Rheinheimera salexigens: one gene and its partner. Each later gene encodes a partner of the first gene's protein in a complex. Links are inferred from orthologs where the notes say so. Each region holds a gene or a part of one and is shown on either strand. Other genes may lie near its edges.

Region 1 (5,017 bases):
CATAAATGGCAATAATTTTATCAGTAAGATCAATATCTTTAATCTCTGGCCAATGCGCTTCCCAATCTTCTTGAATTTCACCGAAATCCCAAGTCGATAAACCTAAAATTAAAATGTCATACTCGGCCATTTTAGTAAAAGGTACATGCTTTATATTGCACAGCTCAACATGGTCTGCACCAATTAGCGCCTGAATTTTCTCTGCTACTATTTCGGTATAGCAGGTGGTTGAGCCATAAAACAAACCGATTTTCATTCTGTTTTCACCAACGGGCATAATTAATTAAAATAAGTTAAAGATAGCTAAAAAGCATAAATTGGGGCTAGTGTAGCAGAAGCCGAGACCAGGCAAAATCCCGACTTTGCGCCGTGCACCGCTTGAGGTAACATAGTGTAATGAAAACAGCCCCCGCGAAAAGCAAACAACTGAAGCCACAGCCAGAAGATTCCGCCGTTATTGCCGAATTTTTACAGCATCTATTTTTAGAAAAAGGCCTAAGTCAGCATACGCTAAGTGCGTACGGTACCGACTTAACCAAGTTTGCTATTTTTTTAAGGCCGCAACAGGTGTTATTAAACCAGGTTGATAGCTCATTATTAAATCAATATTTAGCCCAGCGGGTCGATTTACAGTTTAGTCCTCGCAGTACGTCAAGAGCACTCAGTAGCCTGCGCCAGTTTTATGCTTTTTTGCATCAACAGCAGCGCATAGCCGATAATCCGCTGGCGCAAATGCTCAACCCGAAAATTGGTCGCAGCTTACCGAAAAGTTTATCTGAGCAAGATGTTGAGCGATTGCTGAATACGCCAGATATTAGCGATACAATTCAGTTTCGTGATAAAGCCATGCTAGAAATTTTATATGCCAGTGGTTTACGGGTATCAGAGCTTACGACGCTAAGTATGCAGCAGCTTAATTTACAACATGGCTTAATAAGAGTGCGCGGTAAAGGTAATAAAGAACGTTTAGTGCCTATGGGTGAAGAGGCCTTGCATTGGCTTAGTCGCTACTTAGTTGAAATTAGACCCGTTTTAATGGCAGGTAAAGTACTGGATGTAGTTTTCCCCAGTAGTCGAGCACAGCAAATGACACGGCAAACGTTCTGGCATCGTATCAAGTTTTATGCAAAGGTAGCGGGTATTAATACTGAGTTATCGCCCCATACGTTACGGCATGCTTTTGCGACCCATTTATTAAACCATGGTGCAGACTTGCGTGTTGTGCAAATGTTGTTAGGCCATAGCGATTTATCTACCACGCAGATATATACCCATGTGGCTCAAGCAAGGTTACAAAGCTTGCATCAGCAGCATCATCCGCGAGGTTAACTCTCATTCTTTGCCACTAGACAGCATTGCGACTAGAAAGCAATTTAAAGCAGCAGTATCAATACTGCGACAGAACAGTAGTACAGGAAAAGACATGCATAAATTATTGTTAGCGTTAATCGGTTTTGGTTTTATCAGTGCAGCGGCAGCCAGTAGTGACAATATTCAAACTGAAACAAAACAGTATCAGCAGGTACAGCAGCAATTTAAATTGTTGAATCTGAATATTAAAGCGATTTCTGAGTCGCCCGTAAGCGGTTTATTACAGGTATTTACCGATAGGGGGCTATTTTTCAGCTCGAAGGATGGTAACTTTTTTATTGACGGCAAAATATATGATTTAAATAACCGTCAGTTGGTAAATGACAGCGTAATGCAGCCGTTTATTAAACAGCAATTAGTGGCTATGACGGATCAAGGTATCTTGTATAAAGCTAAAAACGAAAAATACGTTATAGATGTGTTTACCGATCCTACCTGTGGCTATTGCCGTAAATTACATAACGATATGCAAGCTTATAACGATGCGGGTATTAGTGTGCGTTATTTAGCCTTTCCACGTGGTGGCGAGAACTCAGCAACCTTTTTACAAATGCAGCATATCTGGTGTAGCAAAGACAGCAAAGCGGCAATGAATGCAGCAAAAAAAGGCGATAAAGTAGCCGCCACAATGTGCACCAACTCAGTTCAGCAGCAATATAAGTTGGGTGAATCATTTGGTATTACCGGCACGCCAGCAATAGTGTTACCCAGTGGCCGTTTAATTCCGGGTTATCAGCCTTTGCCACAGTTATTGGCGCAATTGGCTCAAGAATAACGAGCACTAGTAAATCTAATACCAGTATAACTAACTCAAGAGTAGGCTAAATGACCGCTGTAAAACGTCAGATCATGCAACGCCAACTGCCAACAATCTTGCCGCAGTTGGCTGCGAATATGCATCCAGTGCTGCAACGAATTTATGCCAGCCGAGGTGTCAAAACCTTAGATGAACTGCAACGCAGTGCTGCGGGTTTGTTGCCTTTTCAGTCGTTAAAAGGCATTGAGGCGGCGGTTAAATTACTTGAGCAAGCTTTAACTTCTCAGCAACAAATTGTTATTGTCGGAGATTTTGATGCCGACGGTGCTACTAGTACGGCAGTATTATTAACCGGACTTAAAGCGCTAGGTTTTCGCTTTGTTGAATATTTAGTCCCCAACCGGTTTGAATATGGCTATGGTTTAACTCCAGAAATGGCCGAATTAGCCGTTGGCCAAGGTGCAGAGCTAATTATTACTGTTGATAACGGTATCTCAGCATTAGAAGGCGTAGCGTTGGCCAAAAAAGCTGGGGTTAAGGTGTTAGTAACAGATCACCACCTTGCTGGCGCTGAATTACCTGATGCTGATGCCATTGTTAATCCTAACCAGCCAGGTTGTGAATTTCCCAGTAAGGCGTTAGCCGGTGTTGGCGTGGCATTTTATGTATTAATGGCGCTGCGAAGCCATTTACGTCAGCAACAGTATTTTAGCCAACACAATATTGCTGAACCTAATTTAGCCGAGTTACTTGATTTGGTTGCACTTGGCACCGTAGCCGATGTAGTGCCATTAGACAGTAATAATCGTATTTTAGTCCATCAAGGTTTAATGCGTATTCGTAGTGGTAAATGCCGCCCGGGTATTCAAGCCTTAATTGATGTGGCTAATCGTACTACCGCTAAGCTTACAGCTGCTGATTTTGGCTTTGCTTTAGCACCCAGGTTAAATGCTGCTGGCCGATTAGATGATATGTCGATAGGTATTAGCTGCTTGCTAACACAAGATATCGGGTTAGCACGGCAATATGCAGCTGAATTAGATAGCTTAAATGTCGAGCGGCGGGCGATTGAACAAAGCATGCAAGTCGAAGCCCAAGCTTTTTTATCCCAATTATCTTTTGACGGTGCAGAGCTACCAGAATGTTTATGCTTATATCAACATGACTGGCATCAAGGCGTGATTGGTATTTTAGCCGGGCGAATAAAAGAGCAGTTTCACCGGCCAACTATCGCTTTTGCGCAAGGCGATGACGGCGAGTTAAAAGGCTCGGCGCGGTCCATTGCCGGCTTACATATTCGTGATTTACTGGAGCAAATTTCCAGTCAGTACCCAGGTTTAATTAAAAAGTTTGGTGGTCATGCTATGGCGGCCGGCTTAACCATAGACGCAGATCGATTAGATACTTTTAAGCTGGCGCTAAACTTAACCGCAAAACAGCTATTAACCGCTGAGCAATTAACTGCAGTGATTTATAGCGATGGAGAATTAAGCGCAAATTGTTTTGAGCTTAACTTTGCCCAAATGCTGCAAGATGCAGGACCTTGGGGACAAAGCTTTCCTGAGCCGGTATTTGATGGTGAATTTAATTTAATGTCGCAAAAAATGTTAGCCGATCGGCATTTAAAAATGATGCTACAAACCGCTGATGGCAAGCTAGTAGATGCTATTTGGTTTAATGCTGACAATAAAGCTTGGCCAAATATTAATATCAACAAAGTGAAATTAGCTTATCAGTTAGATATTAATGAATTTCGCGACCGGCAAAATTTACAGTTAATTGTTCGGCATATGGACGCGGTAACGGATTAAGCGGCTAATAAAACTGCAGTTGGCGCAAAAATAGCGAATATCTGGCTAATACCAAGTGAAAATAGCTGAATAGATGGCTGCACTGCCGGCAATAATTTTGCTACAATTGCTGCTTATTTTTTAGTCTTGCTTACAAGGTTACAATTAGCGCATGTTTGAAGTGAATCCGGTAAATAACAGCATCAAAGATCTTACAGAACGTACCCATGTCCTTCGGGGGTATCTTTGACTATGACGGCAGAAAAGAACGCTTAGAAGAAGTTACCCGGGAATTAGAAGATCCTGCAGTATGGAATACTCCCGATAAAGCCCAAGCTTTAGGTAAAGAGCGTTCAACCTTAGCCCAAATAGTTGAGACCATTGATAAGTTAGATTCAGGTTTAGAAGACGTTGCTGGTTTGCTAGAACTGGCAATAGAAGAGCAAGATGAAGACACTTTTGTAGAAGCTAAAGCAGAATTAGCCGATCTAGAACAACAATTAGCGGCGCTTGAATTTCGTAGAATGTTTTCAGGTGAGCATGACGTAAACAACTGCTATTTAGATATTCAGTCAGGCTCTGGTGGTACTGAAGCGCAAGATTGGGCCAGTATTATTATGCGGATGTATTTACGCTGGGGTGATGAGAAAGGCTTCAAACCAGAAATTTATGAAGTCACAGATGGTGATGTGGCGGGAGTGAAAGGCTGCACCATTAAATTTACCGGCGAATATGCTTATGGCTGGCTGCGTACAGAAACGGGCGTGCATCGCTTAGTCAGAAAAAGCCCTTTTGATTCCGGAAATCGTCGCCATACTTCATTTGCCTCAGTATTTGTTTCGCCAGAAATTGACGATGATATTGAAATAGATATTAATCCGGCTGATTTACGTATCGACACCTATCGCGCTTCTGGTGCTGGTGGTCAGCACGTAAACCGAACTGATTCTGCGGTGCGTATAACGCACTTGCCTACTAATATAGTGGTGCAATGTCAGAATGACCGGTCGCAGCATAAAAACCGTGATAATGCTTATAAACAGCTACGTGCCAAGTTATATGAGTACGAAATGCAAAAACAAAATGCTGAAAAACAAGC
Region 2 (12,837 bases), 2.1 Mb from region 1 along the record:
GCCGGTACTTTACGCCAGATGATTTATATTCCAGGCGATCTATTTTCGGTTAACCCTTTAACAGCGGCTAACGTACCAGACTTATTTGCCCGTAATGAGCGAGTGGTTACTATTTTCGATACTGAGCTAGGCCCTATGGCTCTAGTGCTAGTGGGAGCAACCATCGTCGCCAGCATTGAAACAATTTGGGCCGGTACTGTTACACCACCGGCAGGAAAGCATATTTTCCGTTGGACCTATCCAGCCCATGGCAAAACAGCTATTAAGTTAGAAAAAGGCGAAGAAATGGGTCGCTTTAAGCTAGGCTCTACCGTAGTACTGGCTTTTGCTGCAGACAAGCTCCAGTTTTTACCTGAGCAAGAAGCAGGCAGCGTAACCCGTATGGGCGCACCTTTTGCTTCGAAAAAAGTAACCGTGCACAACACGGATACTAGCTCAGAGATGGCTTCAGAGACTAACTATGTAAAGAGCTCAGATACTAGTTCAGTTAATAACTCAGAGATTGAGTCAAATAGTACAGAGAGTGTAGATAATAGCGCTGAGACTGAATCGGTATCAGGCTCTAAGAGCAGCTCTAACACCAGTTCGAAAAACAGTTCAGACCAAAGCTAACATGCAAATTATTGCCCATCGTGGTGCCAGCGGCGAGTTTCCTGAAAACACGCTGCTGGCTATCGAACAAGCCATTCAACAAGCCGCCGATGGTATTGAAATAGATATCTTTGCCGTCGACGGTGAGCTTATCGTGATCCATGATCACCATCTTGCCCGCACCACTAACGGTAAGGGTAGCATTTATCAGTACAGCCTAGCGCAATTGCAACAACTTGATGCTGGCCAAGGTCAAACCATCCCTACGCTGTGGCAAGTGCTACAACTACTGCATCCCACCACGCTGTGGTTAAACATAGAGTTAAAAGGTGCCGATACCGTAGCCGCTTTAGTAGCGCTATTAGCGCGTGCCGAGCTGCAATTACAATTTGATTGTAGTCGGCTACTGGTGTCATCATTTAATCATCATTTATTGGCTGAGTTAGCCGTGCAGCGACCAGATATTAAATTGGCTGCCCTTACTGCCAGCTTACCACTGCACTATGCTGCGTTTGCTAGCGCGCTAAATGCCTATGCCGTTAATTGTGATGTTAGTTTTATTAATGCAGATTTTGTAGCTGATGCCAAAGCACGTAATTTAAAAGTGTATGTGTATACGGTTGATCAAGCAGACGATATAGCGCGGTTACGGCAGTATGGTGTGGATGGCATTTTTACTAACTATCCAGCCAGAAGCCGCCAGTTAGTATTGGTATTAAACGAAAATAAGTAAGTAGTATTTTTTAAATTACACCCAGACTAACAGAGTTCTTCTTTATCGTCATCACAGCTAGTACATTGGCTACATAAGCGCATATTCATTACATGAGCTAACACTACTAAAATAGCGCCTATTATCAAAATGGTATGTTCATATTCAGCACCCCAAGCGGCTTTTTGCCAATAAATAAACCCACCCAAAAACAATGAGTAAAATGGATAAAGCTTGCGGTGATAACGATGAAAACCAATAAATAGCGTTATAAAGCCTAACACCATTGTGGTTAATAACACGATATTTTCAAAAGCATGGTTATGCATAAAGCTTAAGCCAAGCAGAGGCAATACCGGTAATAACACAGGCAGCATGATGCAGTGTATAGCACATAACGAGGTTATGGTAATACCCACTTTATCAAATAAGCTACGAAAACTGGCTAACACGGCAATGTCTCTCACACTATGAACGTTGAAACGATATAATATAACAAATCAATTCGGTTGGGAATGGCGCAATGAAAATATTTTATTTCAACGCTAATGTCTGCTGAAGGTTAGCGGTTAATGTGGCATAATATCCCGAGTTTTCAGCAGTAGTATTAACAGGTAGTAGTAATGGATACGTTATTAAATCAACTCGATGACAACTTAAAAGAGCTGTACCGTAAAACGGTTGACGCTGATGCTGTGCTAGATAAATTACAGCAACAGGGTAAAGCTAAACATCAGCATATATTTGTCGACAATAGTGTATTCCAAGCAACCAGCAATCGCTTTATGCCTTATCTTTCCGAAACCGCTGAGCAAGTTTCAGCAATGCGTTTAAACCAACAGTTTAATACTGCTACTTTAGAGCGTGTGGTAAAGCAATTAAAGTTACTGCATAAAACCTTAGCTGATTTCCGTCTAGCAATTAAAAGTAGCTAACCGGCTTGTTTAGCCGGTTAATTTAGCAGGTACTAGTGGGTATTAGTTATCGCTAATTTTAGGCTGTTCCGCTTGTGCTGCTTGTATTTTGGGCAATACATCACGGCTAAACCATTGCTCTAACATCTGTTTTTCATAGCGAAACTCATCATTATCTCGATAACTGCGTAACGTATGCATAAAGCCCATATCACGCAGCTTCTCTTCTTGATTGATAATTTGTTCGCCATAGTTATTTTGAATAATATGACTAAATTTTATCGCAGGTGAATATATTTCTTTAACGACCCGCAACTCGTTGCCCGCCCCTCCTGCAAAAGGATCAATCTCACCGGCTAAATCCAAATCCGTTACCGTAATCTTCCAGCTATAATCCTCCGGCAGCTTTTTTGCCATATCAACAAAGTAACCGTCAAAAATTTTAAGCACCCTTTCACGATACCTATTTTTAGATTCATTAGCCGGACGAATATCAGTAAACTTCTCTGGCTGTTGCCAGTTTACTTCAACTTGCGCAGCATAAGCAGCTGTCCCCGCTAAACTAGCTAGACTAACCACACTGCAAATTAAAGCTAATTTACGCATATTATTTCTCCTTAACTTAAAAGTTTACACTTAGTTACGTTAAGCGCTAAGTAGCAAATTACTATTTAGACAACTAATTACTACTAACAGTTCAGCTTTGTTTTAAAGCGCGTGTCAGCCACTCTATCCTTATTCTAGGATAGAGATCAGGCTAAACTGTTTAAATTTGTAGCAATATGCTGGAATAAAGTGTGGGTAGATAGTTGTTAAGCGGTATTTAGCCATAAAAAAAGCACCGAAAAATCGGTGCTTTTTATGTGTTAAGTGGGAGGCTTACATCATGCCGCCCATGCCACCCATACCGCCCATATCAGGCATGCCGCCACCTGATGATTCTGGCGCTGGCTTATCAGTGATCATCGCTTCAGTAGTGATCATTAATGAACCGATAGAGGCTGCAAATTGCAGTGCAGAACGAGTAACTTTAGTTGGGTCAAGAATACCCATCTCTAGCATATCGCCATACACGTCAGTTGCCGCGTTGTAACCGTAGTTACCTGTGCCTTCTTTAACTTTGTTGATAACAACAGAACCTTCTTCACCTGCGTTTTCTACGATTTGACGCAGTGGTGATTCCATGGCACGTAGGGCAATTTTGATACCGTGGGTTTGGTCTTCGTTAGCACCTTTTAAGTCAACTAAGCTAGCTGCAACGCGCACTAATGCTACGCCACCGCCAGGTACTACGCCTTCTTCAACTGCAGCACGTGTTGCATGTAATGCATCTTCAACGCGGGCTTTTTTCTCTTTCATTTCAATTTCAGTTGAGGCGCCAACTTTGATTACTGCAACACCGCCAGATAATTTAGCTAAACGTTCTTGCAGTTTTTCTTTGTCATATTCAGACGTGGCTTCTTCAACTTGTTGACGAATTTGCTTAACGCGGCCGTTAATCGCCTCTTGCTCACCGGCACCATCAATAATAGTGGTGTTGTCTTTAGTGATCACAACGCGCTTAGCAGTACCTAATTCTTCTAAACCGGCTTTTTCTAATTCCATACCGATTTCTTCAGAAATAACCGTAGCACCGGTTAATGTCGCAATGTCTTGTAGCATGGCTTTACGACGGTCACCAAAACCTGGTGCTTTAACGGCTGATACTTTAACGATGCCGCGCATATTGTTGACGACTAATGTGGCTAAGGCTTCGCCTTCAACGTCTTCAGCAATAATAAATAATGGCTTACCTGATTTAGCCACTGCTTCTAATACTGGCAGTAATTCGCGAATATTAGAGATTTTCTTATCAATGGCTAAGATATACGGGCTATCTAATTCTACTTGGCCAGCTTCTTGGTTGGTGATGAAGTAAGGTGATAAATAACCACGGTCAAACTGCATACCTTCAACCACATCTAGCTCATTCGCTAAACCTTGGCCTTCTTCAACAGTAATTACGCCTTCTTTACCCACTTTATCCATGGCTTCGGCAATAATATTACCAATCTCTTCATCAGAGTTAGCCGAGATAGTACCCACTTGGGCAATAGCTTTGCTGTCGGCACAAGGCTGAGATAAGGCTTTTAAACCTTCTACTGCTGCGATAACAGCTTTATCGATACCGCGCTTTAAATCCATTGGATTCATACCTGCTGCAACGGCTTTAACGCCTTCAGCAATAATATTTTGCGCTAATACAGTGGCTGTAGTAGTACCGTCACCGGCTTCATCATTGGCTTTAGAGGCAACCTCTTTCACCATTTGCGCGCCCATGTTTTCAAACTTGTCTTCTAGCTCTATTTCTTTTGCCACTGAAACACCATCTTTGGTGATCATTGGCGCGCCAAAAGATTTATCTAAAATCACGTTACGACCCTTAGGGCCTAAAGTAACTCGTACTGCGTTTGCTAAAATGTTTACGCCTTTAAGCATTTTATTGCGAGCGTCATCACCAAAACGTACGTCTTTTGCTGCCATGTTTTCTAATCCTTATAAAGTAGTCAATGTAGTATTAATATAAAAACACATTGAAATAATTAGTCTAAAATAACACCTAAGATATTGTCTTCTTTAGTGATTACATACTCTTGACCTTCAATTTTCTCGGTGCGCTCTACGTAGTTACCGAACAACACTTTGTCACCTACTTTTACATCTAATGCTTTTACATCACCGTTATCTAACACACGGCCATTGCCTACAGCAACGACTTCACCACGAGTTGATTTTTCTGCTGAAGCGCCTGTAAGAACAATGCCACCAGCTGATGTGGTTTCAGCTTCTAAACGTTTAATAATGACACGGTCATGTAATGGACGAATATTCATGCTCTATCTCCTAAAGCGGTTTCGGTTGTATGACACCTTTGCTAAACATGATTGTTTAACTCAGGTGTAAATTGTCTGCTCACTATATGGGGTGACGGAAGATAAAACCCAAGGCTTAAGTTTAAAAAATTGTTTAACCCAGTTTTTAACTGCTTTATCCTGTTCTGATAAATAAGCTAAAAACCTTGGATAAAGCCTGATAGACTGAAATCCGCTACTCGGACATTAAATAAATTGAAATTCGTTATATGAAATTCGATTATTTGAAATAGTTTTAGGCTATAGCAGGTCTATGCTGCTGACCCTCAAAGATGAATAGGAAGCTGTAAGCAATGTATAAGCTGTTTTTACTGCCGTTAATTCTCTGGTGCGGATTATTACAAGCCCAGAGTAATAGTTCTGTATTAGATAGTTTGCTGAATACTCAACCCACTTTTTTACCGGTTGAGCAAGCATTTGAATTTGATTTTAACCAGCAAGATGAGCAACTTATTGTCAGCTGGACCATTGCCGACGGTTATTACTTATACAAAGACAAAATAAAGCTAGGTGGCATTGCAGTAAGTTTTTCTCATCCTACTTACCCGGCCAGCATGCAGATTGAAGATGAATACTTTGGCATCACAGATGTCTACTTTCATCAATTAATTTTACGCATTCCATTAGCTGATATCAGTGAAGATGCGGTATTTAAAATTCAATATCAAGGTTGTGCTGAAGCCGGTTTATGCTATCCGCCGGTAACTAAAGAACTGCCTATTTCAACTGTTATAAACAAAGATAATGCTACTGCCAATGCAGGATTAGCGAGTGATTCTAAGCAAACGCCTATTTCTAGCCAAAATACTTTGGCTAACAAACTGAGTGATGGTGCTAGCTTAGCCACCTTGTTTGGCTTTTTCTTACTTGGCTTAGGCTTAGCTTTTACCCCTTGCGTATTCCCAATGTACCCCATTTTAACCAGCATTATTGTCGGTCAAGGCAAGCAGTTATCTAATAAACGCGCCTTTAGTTTATCGTTCTCTTATGTCCAAGGTATGGCGATTACATATTCCGCCTTAGGCTTAGTCGTTGCCAGCTTAGGCGTTAAGTTTCAAGGCTATATGCAGCACCCTGCTGTTCTTATCGTTGCTAGCATCATCTTTGTCTTACTGGCCCTTTCCATGTTTGGCGTATTTAACCTCACTTTACCGGCTAGCTGGCAAGAAAAAATTAGTAAGGTGAGTAACAAGCAACAAGGTGGCTCGTTAAAAGGTGCTTTTGTTATGGGCGCTTTATCCGGCCTTATTGCCTCTCCTTGTACTACCGCCCCCCTATCTGCAGCCTTACTCTATGTGGCGCAAAGTGGCGATCTTTGGCTTGGTGCCATTACCTTGTATATCTTAAGTTTAGGTATGGGCTTGCCACTTTTATTGTTAGGCAGCTCGGGCGGAAAATGGTTACCTAAAGCAGGCCAGTGGATGAATGCGGTAAAAACAGGCTTTGGTTTTTTACTGCTAGCCGTGCCGTTGGTATTATTAGAGCGGATGTTACCCTTTAGCTATGTGCTGATTGCCGGAACGGTATTAATTCTGGCCTTTTTGATTTATTTATATCGGGTCATGTTTAACTTAACCAGTAGCAATGCCAAAGCGGTGTTATTGATACTAGGCCAAGGTTTACTTATTGCTAGCTTATGGTTAAACATCCAATATTGGTGGCCAACAGCCGCACCAACAGCGAACGCAACCAGCCAATCAAGCACTGAGTTTATCACCGTTGCGACCTTAGAAGAGTTACAGCAGCAGCTACAGCAAGCTGATGGTCGCTACAGCATGGTCGATTTATATGCTGACTGGTGTATTGCCTGTAAAGAGTTTGAACACTTAACTTTTTCTAAACCTGTGGTGCAAGCCCAAATGGAAAAAATGCAGCTTATTAAAGTCGATGTCACCAAAATGAGCCGCAAAGATCAGGCGATATTAGATAAATTTAACGTTTTAGGCTTACCGACTATTTTGTTTTTTACCCCAAATGAACAAGAGCTTAGCCAAGCTCGGGTAACCGGCTTTATGGCTGCAGGCGAGTTCGCAAGCCACTTACAGCAAATACAAAACTAAACTTTAGGCGGCGTTTCACCCTAAACGCCGCTCTCTTCTTCAGCCATTCTGTCTGATAAGACCAGTATTTTGCTGCCATTTGTCACGATTTCACTATAATAAGGCGCTATTGTTAAGCTAACTGTGCGGTTCGCGGTCACTTTTGATAACAGAAAAGCTAACTGAATTGACAACAGATGCAATTACAACCAAGCTTTGGCAAAATAATGCCGAAAAATAATAAGCGGGAAAATCGCAGCTATGTCAGCAAAATCGACGGCACCAAAATATAACGTGTTAGTTCTAAATGGACCAAATTTAAATATGCTGGGTGTTCGTGAACCCGCAGTATATGGCAGTGCAACCTTAACAGAAATTATCAACGACCTGACGGAACGGGCGAACGTGCTAAGTGTCGAACTGACACATCTGCAGTCAAATGCAGAGCATGAATTAGTTACTGCTATTCAGCAAAGCTTAGGTCAACAGGATTTCATTCTGTTTAATCCTGGCGCTTTTACTCATACTAGCATTGCGCTTCGCGACGCTTTGCTTGCTGTTGCAGTACCTTTTATTGAGATTCATATATCAAACGTGCATGCCCGGGAAAGCTTTCGTCGGCATTCATATTTATCTGATATTGCTAAAGGTGTAATTTGCGGCCTCGGGGCCAAGGGTTATCACTATGCACTTGACGCAGCAGTATCACTATTAAACACAACCAAATAGTCATAACTAAATCAGGCATAAGAAATGGATATTAGAAAGATAAAAAAACTAATCGAGCTACTAGAAGAATCTGGTATTACTGAGCTTGAAATCACTGAAGGTGAAGAATCGGTACGTATTAGCCGTCATGGTCCAGCACAGCATGCTCCAATGCAATACAGTATGCCAATGCAACAACAACAGCACCCGTTAGCGGTCGCGCCTCCAGTCGCAGCTGCGCCAGAAGCGCCAAAAGTGATTAGTGGCCATACTGTTAAATCACCTATGGTCGGTTCTTTCTATCGCGCCTCTTCTCCAACGGCCAAATCTTTCGTTGAAGTCGGCCAAACTGTTAATGTTGGCGATACCTTATGTATCGTAGAAGCCATGAAAATGATGAACCAAATCCAATCTGATAAAGCCGGAGTGGTTAAAGAAATTTTACTTGAAAACGGTGAGCCGGTTGAATTTGATCAACCTCTCTTTGTCATCGGCTAACGCAAAAGGCAGACTGATGCTAGAAAAAGTACTGATTGCCAACCGTGGCGAAATTGCATTGCGTATATTACGCGCTTGCAAAGAGCTTGGCATAAAAACGGTAGCGGTACACTCAACAGTGGATCGCAACTTAAAGCACGTTTTACTGGCCGACGAAACCATTTGTATTGGTCCTGGACCGTCGCCATTAAGCTATTTAAATATTCCGGCATTAATTGCCGCAGCTGAAGTAACCAATGCGCAAGCTATTCACCCAGGTTATGGTTTTTTAGCTGAGCGGGCCGACTTTGCTCAGCAAGTTGAAGAAAGTGGCCTTATCTTTATCGGACCTACGGCGGAATCTATTCGCACTATGGGTGATAAAGTTGCTGCCATTGAAGCGATGAAAAAAGCCGGTGTACCTTGTGTACCGGGTTCAGACGGCGCGCTGGGTGACGATGCAGACACCAATAAAACTATTGCTAAGCGCATTGGTTATCCGGTTATCGTTAAAGCCTCTGGCGGCGGCGGTGGTCGTGGTATGCGTGTGGTGCGTAGCGAAGAAGAGTTAGTTACTTCAATCGAAATGACTAAAGCTGAAGCTAAAGCTGCTTTTGGTAACGACATGGTCTATATGGAGAAGTTTTTAGAGAATCCTCGCCATGTTGAAATCCAAATCTTAGCCGATGGCCAAGGCAATGCTATTCATTTAGGTGAGCGTGATTGCTCGATGCAACGTCGCCACCAAAAAGTGGTAGAAGAAGCTCCTGCACCAGGTATCACTGAAGAATTACGTAAATTTATTGGTGATCGTTGTGTTGCTGCTTGTAAAGTGATGAATTATCGCGGTGCGGGTACTTTTGAGTTTTTATTTGAAAACGGTGAGTTTTTCTTTATCGAGATGAACACCCGAATTCAGGTAGAACACACTATTACTGAAATGATCACCGGTATCGATTTAATCAAAGAGCAACTGCGTATCGCATCTGGTATGCCGCTGACGCTTAAGCAAGAAGATATTGTTATTCGTGGCCATGCCATTGAATGTCGTATCAATGCTGAAGATGCTAAAACCTTTATGCCATCACCCGGCACTATTACCCGCTTCCACCCGCCAGGTGGTAACGGTATTCGTTGGGATTCGCATATTTATTCAAATTATACTGTGCCGCCAAATTACGATTCCATGGTCGGTAAATTAATAACGTATGGCGAAAGTCGTGATATCGCCTTAGCGCGGATGCGTAATGCGTTAGATGAGTTATTAATTGAAGGTATTAAAACCAACATTGATTTACATAAAATCATTATGAATGATAGCGGCTTCCGTCAGGGTGGCACTAACATTCACTACCTAGAGAAAAAACTTGGTATAGCCTAGTGTTTTAATCACTTTGTTAAACTCTGAGTTTACTCACAGATTAAAGGCCGCAATAGCGGCCTTTTTGTTATAATAGCCAAAATAAAATTAGCTACGAGACGAATTATGCCTTGGATCCAACTGCGCGTTAACACCACTGAACTAAAAGCCGAACAAGTTAGCGATATGCTAATGGGCTGGGGTGCTCAAGCCGTAAGCTTTTTAGACGCGCACGACACGCCCATATACGAGCCTATGCCGGGCGAAGTTATCTATTGGACCAACACCATAGTCGTGGGCTTATTTGACGCTGAACACCCAATGGCTGAGGTTATTAGCCAATTGCAAAATGTATCCTTTTTTAAACATGGCCTAGAATACAAACTTGAGCAATTAGAAGATAAAGACTGGGAACGCGAGTGGATGGATAATTTTCATCCGATTAAATTTGGCGAGCGGTTATGGGTATGCCCTAGCTGGCGTGATATTCCAGATCCCACCGCCGTTAATGTGATGCTAGACCCTGGCCTTGCGTTTGGTACTGGTACCCACCCCACTACTGCCCTATGCATGCAATGGTTAGATCAAGTGATCCAACCTGATCAAACCGTGGTCGATTTTGGCTGTGGCTCAGGCATTCTAGGTATTGCAGCCCTTAAACTAGGTGCAAAACGGGTCGTGGGTATCGACATAGACCCGCAGGCTATAGAAGCCAGTGGCAAAAATGCTGAGCGCAATAATGTTGCAGGCCAAATTGAACTGTACTTACCTAAAGATCAACCCAAGCTTGAAGCTGATGTCGTCGTTGCCAATATTTTAGCTGGCCCATTGGCAGATTTAAAAAATATTATTAGTGCTTACGTTAAGCCAGGTGGTTTATTAGCATTATCTGGGATCTTAACTAGCCAAGCCCACGTTGTTATGGCGGCCTATGCCGACGAATTTACCTTTGATCCAATAGTCGAGCAAGAAGAATGGGTTCGATTGACCGCGCGAAAAGTGGAACTATGATAGGCTAAGTGTTACTAGTAATTTGAGCAATTTGGAGGCGTTATTATGGCAAAGTGGTTGGACGCTACGGTTACAGAGAATAAACACTGGCATGCTAACTTATTTAGTGTAAAGCTAAAAACAGCTGGCTTTGACTTTACCGCAGGCCAGTTTGTGCGTTTAGCAATAGAGACGGCCGATGGCCGTAAGCAACGTGCTTATTCGCTAGTGAATAGTCCGGGCGCTGAGGATCAAGAGTTTTTAATTAGTACTGTTGCCGATGGCTTATTATCGCCGCTTTTACAACAGTTAAAAATGGGTGACAAGCTGCAACTGAGTCAGCCAGCTTCAGGTTTTTTCACTTTAGATGAAGTGCCTGATGGCGATAATTTATGGTTAATTTCTAGTGGTACCGGCATTGGCCCCTATTTATCCATGCTAGGCACTACACAACTTTGGCAGCGCTTTGACCATGTCATACTTGTGCACAGTGTGCGCACTAGCGCCGACTTAGTCTATCGCGACTTTATTGAGCAACAGCAATTGCAGTATCCAGGCAAGTTACACTATCAAGCCATAGTTACCCGTGAAGCGCATAGCGGCGCACTGAATAAACGCTTACCAGAACTGATTAGTAGCGGCGAATTACAACGCGCCTGTAACCAGAAGTTAGACACCCAATCTCAAGTAATGATCTGTGGTAACCCCGCTATGATTACCGATACCCGCGCCCAACTTGAAAGCATGGGTTTAGTAAAAAACTTGCGCCGCACCCCGGGTAATATTACCGTTGAGCAATATTGGTAATGCTTTTCTAACCATCAGTGCTGTCGTCATCGTCATCGATTACTAGTACAACGCCTACGGTAATAATGCGATGTCCGACCATTTCTCGCACAATTAATTGTATATCGCCAAACTCGACTACAGCATCAATCTCTGGTGCTGAGTTTAAGGCTTTTTTCAATACTTGTTCTAAACTATCGTCATCGTCAGCCGCAAGTTTAATACCATAGGCATGCTCTAAGTCAGCGACTTTGGTATTACCTTTAATCGTAAGCTCGCGCGCAGGTAATTCATTGCTTTCATCATCATCGATAGTTGCCGAAAATACACAGTCAACAAAGCTACGGGTGCCGGGCTTTAAAACTATAAATAAATGATCCTCGGCACAGAGCAGCGTTGAGCCGCGTGGAGTGATAACGGATTCATTGCGAGTAATCATGGCAACCACGGTAGTATCGGGTAGCGCCATTTGTGATAAGCGACGCCCCACGGCTCTTGACGTAGCACCTAAAGTATATTCAACAATATCTGCATCTACTTTGCCTAAGGCGGTAATTTCTAACGTAGCTGCAGGCGTAGCGGGTGGTGGTACAGTTAATTTTAGCTTTCTTGCTACCCAAGGTAAGGTAGAGCCCTGCACGGTGGCGGAAATTAACACCACAAAAAATACCACATTAAAAATTAGCGCGGCTCCAGGCAACTCAAAAATCAACGGGAATATGGCTAAAATAATCGGTACTGATCCTCGCAAACCAACCCAAGACACTAAGGTGATTTCACGACGATTAAAACCAAATAACGCTAAGAAAGGGATTACCGCTAATGGTCTGGCGATAAAGGTTAATACCAAGGCAATAATTAAACCTTCAAACCACACGTCTAATAATGATGATGGGTTAATCAGTAAACCTAATACCACAAACATGGTGATTTGGCTTAGCCAAGCTAAACCGTCATGAAATAAAAAGGTACTGCGTTGGAACACAAAGCGGCTATTACCTATTACAACACCGGTTATAAAGATGGCTAAAAAACCACTGCCGCCTATGTTTGCGGCAATACCAAATGCTAATAAACCAAAGGCTGCGACCATCACGGGATATAAACCTGAGGCGACCAGCTGAATTTTATTAATCATTTTTACCGATAACCAACCTACAGCAAGGCCGACCACTGCACCCAAACCCATTTGGGATACAAACATCACTAATAAACCCGTGCCCGGTTTCATATCATGCATTAATATTTCTAACAAACCGATGGTCAAAAATATTGCCATGGGATCGTTAGATGCACTTTCTATTTCGAGAATTGATTTTAGTTTTTTATTTAAATTAATACCGGCATT

Evidence for each region.
Region 2: the proteins of dsbC (region 1) and BI198_RS15235 are in contact, whole or in part, in a crystal structure (PDB 1JZD), measured with the Escherichia coli proteins. The link is inferred for Rheinheimera salexigens from one-to-one orthologs.

What each region holds. Positions count from the first base shown.
Region 1 is NZ_MKEK01000001.1:1,198,941-1,203,957, forward strand. The notes cover bases 401-3,284. They hold dsbC (bifunctional protein-disulfide isomerase/oxidoreductase DsbC), read left to right. Parts: upstream 401-1,423; coding sequence 1,424-2,146; downstream 2,147-3,284. Other genes in these bases: xerD (site-specific tyrosine recombinase XerD), read left to right, coding at 401-1,329; recJ (single-stranded-DNA-specific exonuclease RecJ), read left to right, coding at 2,197-3,284. In the rest of the region: flavodoxin FldB, read right to left, coding at 1-256; more of xerD, read left to right, coding at 397-400; more of recJ, read left to right, coding at 3,285-3,939. UniProt on the Escherichia coli protein: Acts as a disulfide isomerase, interacting with incorrectly folded proteins to correct non-native disulfide bonds.
Region 2 is NZ_MKEK01000001.1:3,289,733-3,302,569, forward strand. The notes cover bases 4,869-7,805. They hold BI198_RS15235 (protein-disulfide reductase DsbD), read left to right. Parts: upstream 4,869-5,422; coding sequence 5,423-7,189; downstream 7,190-7,805. Other genes in these bases: BI198_RS15230 (co-chaperone GroES), read right to left, coding at 4,869-5,090; aroQ (type II 3-dehydroquinate dehydratase), read left to right, coding at 7,430-7,805. In the rest of the region: asd (archaetidylserine decarboxylase), read left to right, coding at 1-612; BI198_RS15205 (glycerophosphodiester phosphodiesterase), read left to right, coding at 614-1,324; BI198_RS15210 (MerC domain-containing protein), read right to left, coding at 1,351-1,770; BI198_RS15215 (prephenate dehydrogenase), read left to right, coding at 1,927-2,238; BI198_RS15220 (DUF3016 domain-containing protein), read right to left, coding at 2,281-2,823; groL (chaperonin GroEL), read right to left, coding at 3,097-4,740; more of BI198_RS15230, read right to left, coding at 4,800-4,868; more of aroQ, read left to right, coding at 7,806-7,897; accB (acetyl-CoA carboxylase biotin carboxyl carrier protein), read left to right, coding at 7,922-8,374; accC (acetyl-CoA carboxylase biotin carboxylase subunit), read left to right, coding at 8,391-9,734; prmA (50S ribosomal protein L11 methyltransferase), read left to right, coding at 9,840-10,724; BI198_RS15260 (ferredoxin--NADP reductase), read left to right, coding at 10,770-11,510; BI198_RS15265 (potassium/proton antiporter), read right to left, coding at 11,518-12,837. UniProt on the Escherichia coli protein: Required to facilitate the formation of correct disulfide bonds in some periplasmic proteins and for the assembly of the periplasmic c-type cytochromes.